DNA from 2 places in the Paraburkholderia atlantica genome. Region 1 is predicted to be linked to the other one. Evidence: riboswitches for the same ligand, from Rfam matches in the RefSeq annotation. Region 1 holds a riboswitch; the other holds the start of a gene.
The links. Region 1 has a riboswitch for thiamine pyrophosphate ahead of BC1002_RS14185 (FAD-dependent oxidoreductase). Riboswitches for the same ligand answer to the same signal wherever they lie in the genome.

Region 1 (7,604 bases):
GAGCGGCGGCGCGAGCCCGCGTTCGGCCGCGCCGATCTCGCCGTCCGGCACGAACACATAACCGCGTCCCCACACCGTCTGCACGTAGCGCGGCTCCGACGGGTCCACTTCGATCAGTCGACGCAAGCGCCAGATCGATACGTCGAGACTGCGATTGCGATGCGCCTCGCTATTGCCGTGCAGTTTTTCGAGCAGCTGCGCGCGCGTGAGCACGGTCATCGCGTGCGTGACGAACACCTTAAGCATCGCGAATTCGCTCGAACGCAGCGTGATGCGTTCGCCGTCGCGGCGCAGTTCGCGCGCCGGGAAGTTCACCTCGAAGCGGCCGAAATGATAGGGCGCACGTTGCTCGGGCGCGCCCGGCGCGATCGAGCCGCGACGCCTCAGCACGGTGCGAATCCGCGCGACCAGCTCGCTAGGTTCGAACGGCTTGCCGAGGTAGTCGTCGGCGCCGAGTTCGAGGCCGATCACGCGATCGATCGGATCGGCTCGCGCGGTCAACAGAATCACGGGAATGTCGTCGCCGGCGACACGCAGCGCGCGTAGTGCGCTGATGCCATCGAGCTCCGGCATCATGATGTCGAGCACGACCAGCGCGGGTCGCTCCTGCTGCAATCTGCGCTGCAACGCCAGGCCATTTTCCAGCGTGGCGACGTTGAAGCCGCGCCCGTGCAGATATTCGCTGACGAGCTCGCGTACGACGGGATCGTCATCGACGATCAGGATGGTCTGGTTCATTCAGGTCATCTTAGTGAGGCGCACGCGCTGCGCAAAGCGCATGCCGCTTTCCGATCCTTTCCCGTGTAAGGCGCTGCAAGCGACGGAAGAGCCGCGGGTACTCAGTGGCTCGGCGGGAAGGCCTGCGAGGTTTGCAGGGTCTGCTGTTGCTGCTCTTGACGCGCAAAATCGGTCCGATCGACGACCATCCGCTCGATCAACCCGCCGAGCTTCACCGAGGCCGACGAGAAGCGGTCGGTGTTCAGGCCGCCGGTCTGATAACGCGCGGTGACCAGAATGCGGCCGCTCTGGATCAGCGTCAGATCGATGATCGACAGGTACTGGATCGATTCGTCGCTGAACGAGCGGCGCCCATAGTCGATCGCGGCGTTATAGACGAGCCGCGCCTCGCAGCCGGCCGGCGAGGTGCCCGGATTGTAGACGTCCGAACGAATACCGCGCCGCTCGAGCGCGAGTTGCAGCGCCGGCACGAAATCGCCGACCGATACCGTCGGGTTTACTTCGATGCACACGTGCTGCACATCCGCGGGCCGGCCGTTGACGAAGGTCGGCGACGAGTAGTTCGACGCGATCGCGTAGCCGGCCTGGATCACGGAGCCGGTGGCGTCGGCGACCTGGATCAGCGTCCATGCGCAGCCGTCTAGCGTGAGTGTCAGCGTCGCGGCGAAGGCGGCGAGGGCGCAGCGACGCCGGGATATCAGCGAGGCGAACAGACTCAGGCTCGAACGCCTGGATGCCTCTGGCGCGCGCACGGTCGGCGGCGAGGTCATGAGGCGGCGCCCGATTCCGGTCACAAGGTTCGCTGGGTCATCGAAAGCAGCGAGGGCCGCGCGCTCAGCGCGTCACACGCAGCCGCAGTTCGTTCTGACCTTGCACGCTTGCGGTGACGTCCACGCGGCGCGCGTCGGTGGTCACGACGAAATGCTGGCGCACCGGTGTGTTGACGTCGTGCACGACGCGCGGAAAGCAGGCGGCGATGTCGGCGCCGAGTTCTTCGAGCGGATCGTTGACGACGCCGTCGGCTTGCCAGTGCGCGCGCCAGTGGCAGTCGTAAGCGTGGGGGGTAGCGCGGCAATCGTCGGTGTAGGAGACGCCCGGCAGTTGCACGGCGGTCTCGCTCGGCAGTTGCCGGAAATCGCTCGCATCGACGATCTGCGTGAGCGCCGCGCAGATATCGGCGGGCTGGTTCTGCTCGGCCGATTGCGCGGCGTCGACGGCGTTAGTGAAGAGCAGCGCCGCGCCGCAGGCGAGCGCGAGGCGTGGGAGCAAAGTCGGGAGCAGAGGTGAAACACGGCGGGCGAATGACATGGGCGAGGAGTCCAGAGAGCGGTTGCGATCAAAGACGTGACTGACGTCAACGAAGGCCGTCGCATGGCGCGGCCTGTACGACTATCGTCGCTGCTCGCAGGCATTTTCAAAGCGCGGAACAGCTTGCGCGCTTCGCAAATGCTTCCGAACTCTTCTCGTGTCTTTCCGGATGTTGCGCACGACGCGCGGGGGGGCGTCGTGCGCTTAGTTGACTTGAGCGCCGCGCGCGTCGCTCACGCCGCTATCGCTTCGGCCGAACGCTCGACGTCGAGCGTTTCGTCATGGAAGGCAGCAAGCGATTCGCGATGCGCGACGCTGACGATCGCCGCCTTCGGCAGCCGCTCGGTGAACAGTCGATAGAGCCGCGCCTCGTTTTCCGCGTCGAGCGCGCTGGTCGCTTCGTCGAGGAACAGGTAGTCGGGCTTGTGCAGCAGCACGCGCGCGGCGGCGAAGCGCTGCTGCTCACCCGGCGACAGCACGCGGGTCCAGTGCCCCGTTTCCTGCAGACGGTCCGCGTATTCCGACAGATGGCAGGTGATGAGCGCGTCGCGGCATTCGTCGTCGCCATAGGTGTCCGCCGCCGACGGATACGCGAGCGCCGCCTTCAGCGTGCCGATCGGCATGTAGCTGACCTGCGGGATGAACATCATGCGCGCATTGACCGGCGCGTCGATCGAGCCGTCGCCGAACGGCCACAGGCCCGCGAGCGCCCGCATCAGCGTGCTCTTGCCGGCGCCCGACGGACCGCGCACGAGCCAGCGCGAGCCCGGCCGGATCGCGATATCGCGGATGCGCGACAGCGGGTTGCCATTGGGCAGCGCAAGCGTGAGGCTGTCGGTGGTAAGCGTGTTGCTGTCGACGAAATGCAGATTGATGCCGCCGTGTTCCGTGGCCGGCGACACCGATTCCTTCAGACGCGGCGAATGCACGACGCGCTTGAATTCGCGCAACCGGTTCACGGTCGCGCGCCATTCGACGAGGCTCGTATAACTGTTGATGAACCACGAGAACGAATCGCTGACGGTGCCGAACGCGCTCGAAATCTGCATCAGCACGCCGAACGTGAACGCGCCCGCGAAGTAGCGCGGCGCGGCGACGACGATCGGGAAAATAATCGCGATCTGGCCGTAGAAGCTCAGCACGAAGGTCAGGCGCTTCGTGTACTTCATCACCTGCCACCAGTTGTCGCGGATGCGGCCGAACAGCGTGCGCGCGTTCGTCTTCTCGGTTTCCATGCCGTTGTAGAACGCGATCTGCTCGGCGTTCTCGCGCAGCCGGATCAGACCGAAACGGAAATCAGCCTCCACTTTCTGCGCCTGATAGTTGATCGACACGAGCGGATGGCCGACCTTCTGCATGACGAGCGAACCGGCCACCGCATACAGCGCGGCGGCCCACACCATATAGCCGGGGATATGCAGCGGCATGCCGCCGAGCGAAATACTCAGCGCGCCCGCGAGCGTCCACAGGATCGTGATGAACGATACGAGAGTGACAACGGTCGACAGCAGATCGAGCGTCAGCGACAACGTGGTGGTCGCGAACGACTGCAGGTCGTCGCTGATCCGCTGGTCGGGGTTGTCGGCGAGGCGGTCACGCTCGATGCGGTAGAACGCGCTGTCGTTGAGCCACTCGTTCAGGTAGCGGGTGGTCAGCCACTGGCGCCAGCGGAAGCCGAGCATCTGGCGCAGATAGCGTCCATACACGGCGAGGATGATGAAGCCGAACGCGAGTCCGGTAAAAATCATCAGCAGATGCGGGAAGTCGTGGACGTTTTTCTGCTGCAGCGCGTTGTAGAAGTCCGCGCTCCAGCGGTTCAGGCGCACGTTGATCCAGACGACGATCAGGTTCATCACGATGATCGTAATGAGCAGCCCCCATGCGATGCCTCGTTCCTCGGAAACCCAGTAAGGCTTGATCAGGCTCCAGGCGGAGACCTTTTCGTCGGGCGGCAGCGCGGGGCTGGCGGAAGTATGTGGTGTCATGAGCGTCCTGATGATGTGCTAACCCGAAGTGCCATTCCGGCGTACGGTCCGATCTGGTTGACCCATGTCGGGCGATCCCGCTAACAGTCGGACCTTTTCGAGGCCGTGACTGCGGCGGGTCTGCAATACCTGGCCGGGCATCGCGCCATCACGCTCGATGAACGCGAGTCCGGACGGGCGCCCGATTCTGGCGTGACGCCCTTAAGCGAAAATTAATTTTTCGGGCCGGCGTCCGCCGGGATGCCGCCGCCGCGCATGCGGCCACGAGCGCCGCGCACGCCGCGTTTTTGCGGCACCGTTCACGGCATTGTGCCAGAGCGCCGGGCCGCTTCGCATCGGCATCTAGTTAGACGGTGCCAGATCAAAATCGCGGCAGCGACGGCGGGCCGCTGGTTTGCGGGCGCCGCGCCTTTTATGGTCTAATGACCTGCGACGAAACAGGGGTGCTTCGCCCACAGGCGGCATGACTTTCATGCCGGGGCGGCGAGGCTGAGAGAGACCCTTTGCACCCGATCCGGGTAATACCGGCGCGGGAAGTTTCCGGAAGCAACCGTCTTCCATTCCCCGCCGGGCGGCGAGCGCAGCTCACATGCACACGCCGTGACCGGCCGGCTTCACCCGCCGGTTTCGTCCTGGGTACGTGCGTTTTTGGCCGTACGGAAAGGACTCGATGACCGCCTATTCTTCAGACATGCATCTTTCTCTTCGTCACGCCGCCTCCGGCGTGTCGTGCCTCTTTGGTTTTGCCCGCCGCAGTCAACCGGAGCGCGCGCGATGAACCGTTCCGCTCGACCTGATTTCGCGGTGCTCGGTGGCGGTTTGTGCGGCCGGCTGGTCGCGTGGCGCCTCGCGGGCGAGGGGCATCGCGTGGCCCTTTACGAGCGCGGCGATGCCGCCGGCTCGCAGGCTGCCGCGTGGGTTGCCGCCGCGATGCTCGCGCCGCTGGCAGAAGCCGCGAGCGCCGAGTTGCTGATCACGCGGCTTGGCGCGAGTTCGCTCGAAAGCTGGCCGCGCGTGCTCGCCGAACTGCCGGAGCCGGTGTTTTTCCAGCGCAACGGCACGCTCGTCGTCTGGCATCACGCGGATCGCACGGAGGCGCCGCTGTTCGAGCGCCGCGTGCGTGCGAACGCGCCGGCCGAGTTGCTCGACGGCGGCTTCGTCGCGCTTTCGGGCGTACAGCTCGGTGCCGCCGAACCCGCGTTGGCCGGCCGCTTCAATCAGGGCTGGCTGCTGCCGCGCGAGGGGCAACTCGACAACCGTCAGGTGCTGTCCGCGCTCGCGGCGGGGCTTGCCGAGCGCGGCGTCGACACGCACTGGAACACGCCGATCGACGACGCGTCGCTGCCCGATGCCGGCATCACGATCGATTGCCGCGGGCTCGGGGCGAAAGCCGTGCTACCGACGCTGCGCGGCATCCGCGGTGAAGTTGCGCGCGTGCATGCACCTCACCTGCAACTGACTCGCCCGGTGCGGCTGCTGCATCCGCGCTACCCGCTGTATATCGCGCCGAAGCAGAACGGCCTCTATGTGATCGGCGCGACCGAGGTGGAGGGCGAGGACATGTCGCCCGTCAGCGTGCGTTCGGCGCTCGAGTTGCTGAGCGCGGCGTTCTCGGTGCATCCGGGCTTTGGCGAGGCGCGCATCCTCGAGCTGAATTCGCAGTGTCGTCCGACCTTGCCCGATCACCGTCCCGCGCTGCTGTGGGACGGCGCGCGCACGCTGCGCGTGAACGGCCTGTATCGGCACGGCTATATGATCGCGCCGGAAGTCGCCGACGAAGCCGTGCGGTTTGCGAGAGCGCTGCTCGACGGCCGTGTCGGGGACGCCGACGCATTCGCCGGCTGGCGGCGCGACGCACGCTGGAGCGAGCTGTTCCAACAGCATTTCGCGCGCGAGCCGGCCTGAGCCCAGCGGCCAACGTGCCGCGCGCAATGCCGCTGGCGCCATCGATTGAACCGTATTCGAACACCATGGACATTCATATCAATCAAAAGCCGTTGTCGCTGCCCGAAGGCGCGACTGTCGCCGATGCGCTCGCTGCCTTTGGCGCGCGCCCGCCGTTCGCGGTTGCGCTCAACGGCGATTTCGTCGCGCGTGCGCAGCATGCGGCGCGCGCGTTGCACACGGGCGACCGGCTCGACGTCGTGCAGCCGGTCGCGGGCGGCTGAGCGCGCTCGCGCCAGCCTGTCGCATACCGAACGCAACAACCGTCGCCGAAAACCCATTGCGTCAAGCGGTCGGTTCTAGCCGCGACGGCAAACCAGGATGATGCAAATGACTTCTCACGAGAGCGCCGACGCGCTGACGCTATACGGTCAAACTTTCGCAAGCCGCGTGCTGCTCGGCACGTCGCGCTACCCGTCGCTGCAATCGCTGTCCGATTCGATCGACGCCGCGCGCCCCGGCATGGTGACCGTCGCGCTGCGCCGTCAGATGAACGAGGGCAACGCGGAAGCCGGCTTCTTCGAGCTGCTCAAGCGCCACGGCGTGCCGCTGCTGCCGAATACGGCGGGCTGCCTGAGCGTCGGTGAAGCGGTGACGACCGCGCACATGGCGCGCGAAATCTTCGAGACCGAGTGGATCAAGCTCGAACTGATCGGCGACGACTACACGCTGCAGCCCGACCCGGTCGGTCTGATCGAAGCCGCCGCGCGGCTCGTCAAGGATGGCTTCAAGGTGCTGCCGTACTGCACCGAAGATCTGGTGATCGGCCGCCGTCTGCTCGACGCCGGCTGCGAGGCGCTGATGCCATGGGGCGCGCCGATCGGCACCGGCAAGGGCGTGATCAATCCGTACGGGCTGCGGGTATTGCGCGAGCGGCTGCCCGACGTGCCGCTGATCGTCGACGCCGGGCTCGGCGTGCCATCGCATGCGGCGCAGGTGATGGAATGGGGCTTCGACGGCGTGCTGCTGAACACGGCGGTGTCGCAGGCGACGCATCCCGACGCAATGGCGCGCGCATTTGCGCTGGGCGTCGAGGCGGGCCGGCAAGCGTATCTAGCGGGCCCGATGGCCGAGCGCGAGAGTGCGCACGCGAGCACGCCGGTGGTCGGCATGCCGTTCTGGCATCAGGATGGAGGTGCGGCATGACGCAGTCGTTGACGCTGAAGGATCGCGATCTGTTCTGGCCGACGGCCGACGAACTCATCGAAGCCGCCGAGCGCATCCGTGCGCGGCTCGGCGACTGGCCGCCGACCCACGCACCGTGGCGCATCTGCCTGACCGCGCCCGACGAACCGAACGGCGGCGACCTGATCGTGATCGCCGACGCGCAGCCGCACGGCGAGCAGATCGCGCGCTGGCTGACGCGGGGCGCTGGCGTGATCGTCGCTGCGGAAAACCGCGCGACGCTGCATCTGGGCGGTGAGAAATACGGCCTCGAAGGCCGTCTGGCGGAAGACTGGATTGCCGCGCTGGCCGCGTTCCTCGACTGCGGTTTCGATCCGCACGACGCGCTGGTGCTCGCGCTCGCGTGGCGCGACGGCGACGAGACCCGCGCCGACGACGCTTTCCCGTCCGACCTCGGCCGCTTTCCGCGCCTTACCGACCTGCCGCCGGCACCCGCCAGGGCGT
Region 2 (7,604 bases), 940 kb from region 1:
TTTGTCCGGCGACGGCCGCGATCACGGTCGCGAACAGCGGCACGGTCGCGACCATCACGGCCGCGGTGCCGGTGCCGACCGTGCGCATGCCGTACGCGAGCATGCCGCTCGACAGACCCACCAGCATCGTGCCGACGAGGCCCGCGTTGCGAATCTCGGCGACGCTCGGCCAGGCCGGCTTGCGGCGCGCGGCGAACACGAACAGACCAATGCCGGCGAACAGGTTGCGCAAGCCCGACATCAGCAGCGGCGGGAACGAGCCGAGCGCGACGTGCACGGCGAGATAGGTCGAGCCCCACACCAGATAAACGACGGCAAGCGCGAGCGCGACCCGCCCTTTGCGCGACTGCGGCAGACGCAGCGGCCAGCCACGCGGAGAAAAGATTAAACGTTGCAGCGACATGCGTTCAGCCCGCCGTCGCCACTCGACCCGCGCATTGCGCTCGATGCCCGCGAGGCGCCGGGCCTGCGTCGATGCTTTTCGGGCGGGATGGCGGGCACCGCATCGGCGATGCGGTCTGACGGGTGAGGCAGGCGGACATGTCGGTGGAACAGTAAGACGATGAGCGGCGCAGGGAGCGCCAGAAACGGCTGTGGCGGCGGAATCGGTCAAAACGACACGATGCAACGCGGCCGTGATGCGCGGCGATGCCGCCGGCGAAAGCCGCGGCGCGCAACGCATTATGCAGTAAGCGCCGAGTGCGCCGCGCGACAGAATCGTAACTTTTTGGTGTTCCTGCAACAGAAAAGCCGGGGACGCATCCCCGGCTTGCATTCGGTTCCGTATCCGTTCGATGCTCAGCGCATCAGCAGGATCGCTAAGCACCGTGGGCGCGGACTCAGTTGCCCATCGCGCCCGACGCCTCGTGCTTCATGCCCATCGCGCCGCCGTCCTTTTTCATCGAATCGTGTTTCATCGCGTCTTTTTTCATGCTGCCCTTCGACATGCTGTCTTTGGACATCGAACCTTTCGACATCGCGTCTTTCGACATTGCATCGTTGGACATCGCGCCGCTCGCCTGAGCGAATGCCGCGCCGCCGCTTGCCAGCATCAGCAACGCGATCGTGGTGATTGCAATCTTCTTCATGGGATGACTCCGTGGGTAGTGGATGAATCGAAACCGGCTCGTGCCGGCGTGCTTCCGAAGCCGCTGCCGCAAGCGCGCGTGCGCCCGCATGCGTCAGGAGCCTCCGAACCAGTTGTAGCCCTGGTCGACCCAATAGCCGCCGGGATACGTGTTGGTGACGAAAATCTCGACGATGTGCTTCGGATTCTTGTAGCCGAGCTTGGTCGGCATCCGCAGCTTCATCGGGTAGCCGTATTTCGCGGGCAGCCGCTCGCCGTCGTAGGAAAACGTCAGCAGCGTTTGCGGATGCAATGCGGTCGGCATGTCGATGCTTTCGTAGTAGTCGTCCGCGCATTTGAAGCCGACGTACTTCGCCGTCGTATCCGCGCCGACACGTCGCAGAAAATCGCCGAACGGCGTGCCGCCCCAGCGGCCGATCGCGCTCCAGCCTTCCACGCAGATATGTCGCGTGATCTGCTCCGCATGCGGCAGCGCATACAGTTCGGGCAGCGTCCACACGCGCTGGCCGGTCACGAGCCCGCTCAGTTTCAGCTGGTAATCGGAGCCGTCCACGTGGGGCACGTCATCGATGCCGTAGTACGCGTTGAAGGGAAACGGTCGCGTGATCTGCGCTTCGGTGTAGGTCGGCGCGAGCTGCTTCGGATCGAACAGCGCGGCCTGCGCGCGATCGTTCAGCCGCGATACGGCGCTCAGGAAGCGGTTCACGGAAGTGTCGTCGGTCAGCGAGCAGCCGGTCAGCATCGATAGCCCGCCGAGCGTCAATAGCTGCTTGCCGAACAGGCGTCGCGACGGCATCGCCAGTTCGCGCTTCGCATCGAGCAGGATCGATGCACGGTCGAGCGTGTGGCTTACGCGCTGCGTGGATTGGCCTGCTGGTTTGTCGATCGGCTTGTTCATGATTCGATATCCGTAGGGTGTTCGCATTGCGCTTTCAGGAGCGTGAACATGAGCATGGTCGTGGGCAGCCGCGGCTCAACGTCCGCGCAGCATCGCGAGCAACGAACGCGGCACGAGCGCCACCATCGCCAGATGCACCGCAAGAAACGCGGCCAGCAGCGACATCGCGGTGAAGTGCACGACGCGCGCGTTGTCGTAGCCGCCCATCAGTTCACGCAGCAGCGGAAACTGCACCGACTTCCAGATCGCGAGCCCCGATAGCACCAGCACGATCAAATCGGCGATCGCGAACAGGTAGGCGAATTTCTGCACTGCGTTGTAGACGCGCAGATCGTCGTGCGACAGCTTCCCGCGCAACGCGGCGATGAAATCGCGCAGCACCGCGCGCGGCGTCAACGGCAGGAACTTGCGCACGAAACGCCCGCTCGCGAGATTCAGCGCGATGTACACGAGGCCGTTGAACACCAGCAGCCACATCGCCGCGAAGTGCCATTGCAGCGCGCCGCCGAGCCAGCCGCCCAGCGTGATCGCGGTCGGAAAGCTGAACGCCGGGAAGATCGGCGACGCGTCGTAGATGCGCCAGCCCGACAGCATCATCACGATCGCGGCGAACGCGTTCAGCCAATGCGTGATGCGCAGCCACAGCGGGTGAATGACGGCGCGCTTCGGTGCGGCGGGCGCAGCGGGTGCGCCGGGGCGCAACGCGTGGGGTGTGGGTGTGGACATGGCGGCTCTCCTCGGGCAGCGGTAGAGAATGCGTCGCGTGCGATGTCGATCAACGGCACGCGGGAAGATCGGCCGCTTGCAGCACGTCGCCGCTCGCGTCGCTTTCGACGAATGCGACCACGCCAAAGCGGTCGGCGGCGTGGGCGACTGGATCGGCTTTCGCGTCGACGCTCGCATCGCGTACATCGATGTCCTGACGAATCCGCGCGTGACCGGCGACGAGTGGCACGGGCCCGAACCACGCACGCACGACGCGTTCGTGATGCAGCGTCGCGCCGCGGTTTTCGCCCGCGCCGACCTGCGTCGTCAGCGCGTTCTCGTAGACCGCGAGATAGGCGCTCAACGGACCCGTGGCGGGTGCGGCCGTCGTGCTGAACTGCGCATCGACATCGAATGCGCCGGGCTCACGCGGGCTCAGCGCGAGCGCGACGCTCGCCTGCGCGGGTGCGGCGACGAGCTCGTCGATGCGGCGCTCGAAACTGTCGCGTTGCGACCAGTCGCGCAGCTCGCGGCCCGCGACGAACACTTCCGGCGTATAGATCGTGTGCGCGCCCGCGAGGTGCGTCAGCGTCTGCTGACGTTCGGTGAAGCGATGCTGGGAAAAGCGGTCGGTCCAGCCGAGGCTGTTCCAGTAGTCGACGTGCAGCGCGAGCGGCACGATGCCGTGCGCGGCGCTATTGCTTTTCCATTGACCGAGCCAGCGGTCGGCGGGCGGGCAGCTATCGCAGCCCTCGCTGCTGTACAGCTCGACCAGCGCGAGCCGGTGCGCGGGGCTGTGCGTCGCGCATTGGGGTCCGGCCGCGTCGGCCGCACTGATGCCGGAAGCGCTCAGCAGAACAAGCGCGAGGCTGGCGGCGGGCTTGGAAAGAATCGTAAAGCGATGAAGTATCGAGCGATTGTGCGCGGTCGACATGACGTGCTCCGATCGTAATCTGCACGTTTGTCGAACCGCGCGGCCGGTTATGACAGGCCTCTTTTAATTTTTTTCCGGCATGTGGAGCGAGCCCGAGCTCGCCTGCGACTCAGTCGTAACTGACCACCACCGTCATGCGCGTGTCCGTATCGGTGCGCTGCGCGTTCAGCGACAGCACGCCGCCGGTGCGATCGACCGCGTAGTGGCCGTCGCGGGCCAGCACGACGTGCCCGCCGCCATCGACGAAACGCGCTGCCACCAGATCGCGCGACTGCGTGCCGCCGTTCACTTCGAGCGCGACATCGGCCCCGCTGACGACGCCCGGCGGCGCGCTGAACGTCACCGTGCGCGACAAGCGCTGACCGGGCACGCTCGCGCTATCGACGGCGACGCCAGTGGGCGCCGTATCCGCGCTGATCTGCAGCGGCGGCGCGACGATCATCCCCACGAACCGGATCACGCCGCCCGTCACCGTCGATGCCGCCGGCGCCGCCAGCGGCGCGGCTAGCAACGCCACCACCGCGGCTGTGCGACCGAACGTTCGCCACCGCATTCTTTCCGCTTTCATGTGCACCTCTCTGTCAATCGACCCGAGTCGCCTCGCGCCGTTCACGCGCCATCCGGCGAATCGCTTCGCTGGAGTGCGGCCTTCGCTGCACTTTGTTTAACGGCAATCCTCTGACTGGCTTGAACGCCGTGCGGATCACGTCGCTTTCATCTGGCACCGCACGATCGACGCAGCGCGATGTCGCCAACGGAAGGGGCCGAGACAGCGTGCTAACATCAAGCTTTCGTCGCTGGTGTCGCGAACTTCACGTTTTGCTGCGCGGCAACCTCCCGTTCGCTGTTCCCCATCACCTGGTCGTTTTGCCCGTGACTTCTGTGCGTCGTCCGACTTTCCGTGCCCTCGCCCGCTTGCGCCCATGCCGCGCAGGCGGCTGCGCGCGCGCGGGCGTCGCGCTGCACGGCGCCGGCGAGACGTCCCGAACGCTCCCGCTTCACGCCGCCCGGCGCCCTCGCTGACGTAGCCTGCCAATACCGAGGGCCGCGTCGCCGGGCTCCGGGCTTTCCCATTCGTCCACTCATCCGCCGACCACCCATATGGCGTCGTCGCACGCGGCCTTCCTTCACCGACCTATCCGGAGTGCTGATGATGAAGAAGATCAAAACCTGCTATCTGACCGAACTCGACGTGACCCGCCTCGAGAAATATGCGGCCGCCAATGCCAAACTGCAGCACATGCTCGACGACGTGCTCGAGCGCGCGGTAATCGTCGACTCGCACGATATCCCCGCCGACGTCGTCACGATGAACTCGCAAGCAACGCTGATCGACACGGCGAGCGGCGAACAAATGACATGGACCGTCGTCTATCCGCCCAATGCCGATTTCGCGCAGGGGCGGCTGAACGTGTTTTCGCCGGCTGGACTCGCGCTGCTCGGCGCGCGCCGCGGCGAGAGCATCCGCTTCACGCCACCCAGCGGCGATCAGCAAGTGCTCAAGATCGACAAAATCCTGTATCAGCCCGAAGCCGCCGACGATTTTTCGCTGTAAGCCGGCTGTTCCATTGCTGTAAGTTGCCCTGTCTGATGCGGTCTCGAAACAAGCATAGGAGATGTCCGGTTTCATCCGGACCAGTTTTTTGAATCACTCAGACAGGTTGCCAAACCGCTGGCGGGCGGTGTATCGTGTGCGCTGCTAACGCGGGGGTCCTGCGTAGCGCGGAGCTGGAGGTCCGTGTTGCGTGGGTGAGAAATACCCTTTGAACCTGATCTGGATAATGCCAGCGCAGGGAAGCGTACGGATCTCGCACCAGCCTCAACAGCCTCACCTCTTAGCGATTTCCGACCACTTCCATCTCAGTCTCCTGCTTAGCCGCCCCACTTTGTACGGAGACTTACATGAACGCCAATCCGAAGTTTATTTCCGCCGAAGCCCATGTGGACGAGGCCGCCGTCGCGCCGCTGCCGAATTCGCGCAAGGTCTACGTGACCGGCTCACGCCCCGACATCCGCGTGCCGATGCGTGAAATCTCGCAAGCAGACACGCCCGACAGCTTCGGCGGCGAAAAGAATCCGCCGATCTACGTGTACGACACGTCGGGCCCCTACTCCGACCCGGACGCGAAGATCGACATTCGCGCGGGCCTGCCCGCGCTGCGTCAGGCGTGGATCGAGGAGCGCGGCGACACCGAGCCGCTGACCGGCCTGTCGAGCAGCTTCAGCCGCGAGCGCGCCGCCGATCCGGCCACCGCGCAGCTGCGTTTTCCCGGCCTGCATCGCACGCCGCGCCGCGCGATCGCCGGCAAGAACGTGACGCAGATGCACTACGCGAAGCAAGGCATCATCACGCCGGAAATGGAATACATCGCGATTCGCGAAAACCAGCGCCGTGCCGAGTATCTGGAGACGCTGAAGGCGAGCGGCCCGAACGGCGCGAAGCTCGCCGCGATGATGGGCCGCCAGCACCCCGGCCAGGCATTCGGCGCGAGCGCATTCGGTCCGAACGGCCTCACCGAAATCACCGCGGAATTCGTGCGCGAGGAAATCGCGCGCGGCCGCGCGATCATCCCGAACAACATCAATCACCCGGAAAGCGAGCCGATGATCATCGGCCGCAATTTCCTCGTGAAGGTCAATGCGAACATCGGCAACTCGGCGGTGACCTCCTCCATCGGCGAGGAAGTCGACAAGATGACGTGGGCGATCCGCTGGGGCGGCGACACGGTGATGGATCTGTCGACCGGCAAGCACATTCATGAAACGCGCGAATGGATCATCCGCAACAGCCCGGTGCCGATCGGCACGGTGCCGATCTATCAGGCGCTCGAAAAGGTCAACGGCAAGGCTGAAGATCTGACGTGGGAGATCTTCCGCGACACGCTCATTGAACAGGCTGAGCAGGGCGTCGACTACTTCACGATCCACGCTGGCGTGCGTCTGCAATACGTGCCGCTCACCGCGAACCGGATGACCGGCATCGTGTCGCGCGGCGGCTCGATCATGGCCAAGTGGTGTCTCGCGCATCACAAGGAAAGCTTCCTGTACGAGCATTTCGAAGACATCTGCGAAATCATGAAGGCCTACGACGTGGCCTTCTCGCTCGGCGACGGCCTGCGCCCCGGCTCGATCTACGACGCGAACGACGAAGCGCAACTGGGCGAGCTGAAGACGCTCGGCGAGCTCACGCAGATCGCGTGGAAGCACGACGTGCAGGTGATGATCGAAGGTCCGGGACATGTGCCGATGCAGCTGATCAAGGAGAACATGGACCTGCAGCTCGACTGGTGCGACGAAGCGCCGTTCTACACGCTCGGGCCGCTCACGACCGATATCGCGCCGGGCTACGACCACATCACGTCGGGTATCGGCGCCGCGATGATCGGCTGGTTCGGCACCGCGATGCTGTGTTACGTGACGCCGAAGGAACACCTCGGTCTGCCGAACAAGGACGACGTGAAGACCGGCATCATCACGTACAAGCTCGCCGCGCACGCAGCGGACCTCGCGAAGGGTCATCCCGGCGCGCAGGTACGCGACAATGCGCTGTCGAAGGCGCGCTTCGAATTCCGCTGGGAAGACCAGTTCAATCTCGGTCTCGATCCGGACAAGGCGCGTGAATTCCACGACGAAACGCTGCCGAAGGACTCGGCCAAGGTCGCGCATTTCTGCTCGATGTGTGGCCCGCACTTCTGCTCGATGAAGATAACCCAGGACGTGCGCGAGTTCGCCGCGCAACAAGGCGTCAGCGATAACGAAGCGCTGCAGAAAGGCATGGAAGTCAAGTCGATCGAATTCATGAAGCAAGGCGCGGAGATTTATCAGCGGCAATAAGCGGCATACGCGATTCGCGCGAGTCAGCACCGCGGTATCGAAGCCCGCCGGCATGGCGGGCTTTTTCTATTTGGCCGCGTCGAGCAGGCACGTTGTGTGCTCACTGAAGGGAACAACTGCTTCCAACAACGAAGGGAGTCAGCATC

Region 2: it holds a riboswitch for thiamine pyrophosphate, as region 1 does, so the genes downstream of both, thiC (phosphomethylpyrimidine synthase ThiC) here and BC1002_RS14185 (FAD-dependent oxidoreductase) in region 1, are expected to answer to the same signal.

Annotation. Positions count from the first base shown of each region.
Region 1 is NC_014117.1:3,139,071-3,146,674, reverse strand. Features, by position in the region: gene BC1002_RS14205 (response regulator) at 1-738, opposite strand, end outside; gene BC1002_RS14200 (hypothetical protein) at 840-1,508, opposite strand; gene BC1002_RS14195 (hypothetical protein) at 1,573-2,046, opposite strand; gene BC1002_RS14190 (ABC transporter ATP-binding protein/permease) at 2,280-4,031, opposite strand; TPP riboswitch at 4,461-4,584, shown strand; gene BC1002_RS14185 (FAD-dependent oxidoreductase) at 4,806-5,936, shown strand; gene thiS (sulfur carrier protein ThiS) at 6,002-6,199, shown strand; gene BC1002_RS14175 (thiazole synthase) at 6,306-7,121, shown strand; gene thiE (thiamine phosphate synthase) at 7,118-7,604, shown strand, end outside.
Region 2 is NC_014117.1:2,195,757-2,203,360, forward strand. Features, by position in the region: gene BC1002_RS09760 (EamA family transporter) at 1-403, opposite strand, end outside; gene BC1002_RS09765 (pentapeptide MXKDX repeat protein) at 840-1,088, opposite strand; gene BC1002_RS09770 (molybdopterin-dependent oxidoreductase) at 1,182-1,985, opposite strand; gene BC1002_RS09775 (cytochrome b/b6 domain-containing protein) at 2,061-2,711, opposite strand; gene BC1002_RS09780 (DUF1223 domain-containing protein) at 2,761-3,624, opposite strand; gene BC1002_RS09785 (hypothetical protein) at 3,734-4,192, opposite strand; gene BC1002_RS09795 (GreA/GreB family elongation factor) at 4,775-5,179, shown strand; TPP riboswitch at 5,321-5,438, shown strand; gene thiC (phosphomethylpyrimidine synthase ThiC) at 5,527-7,458, shown strand.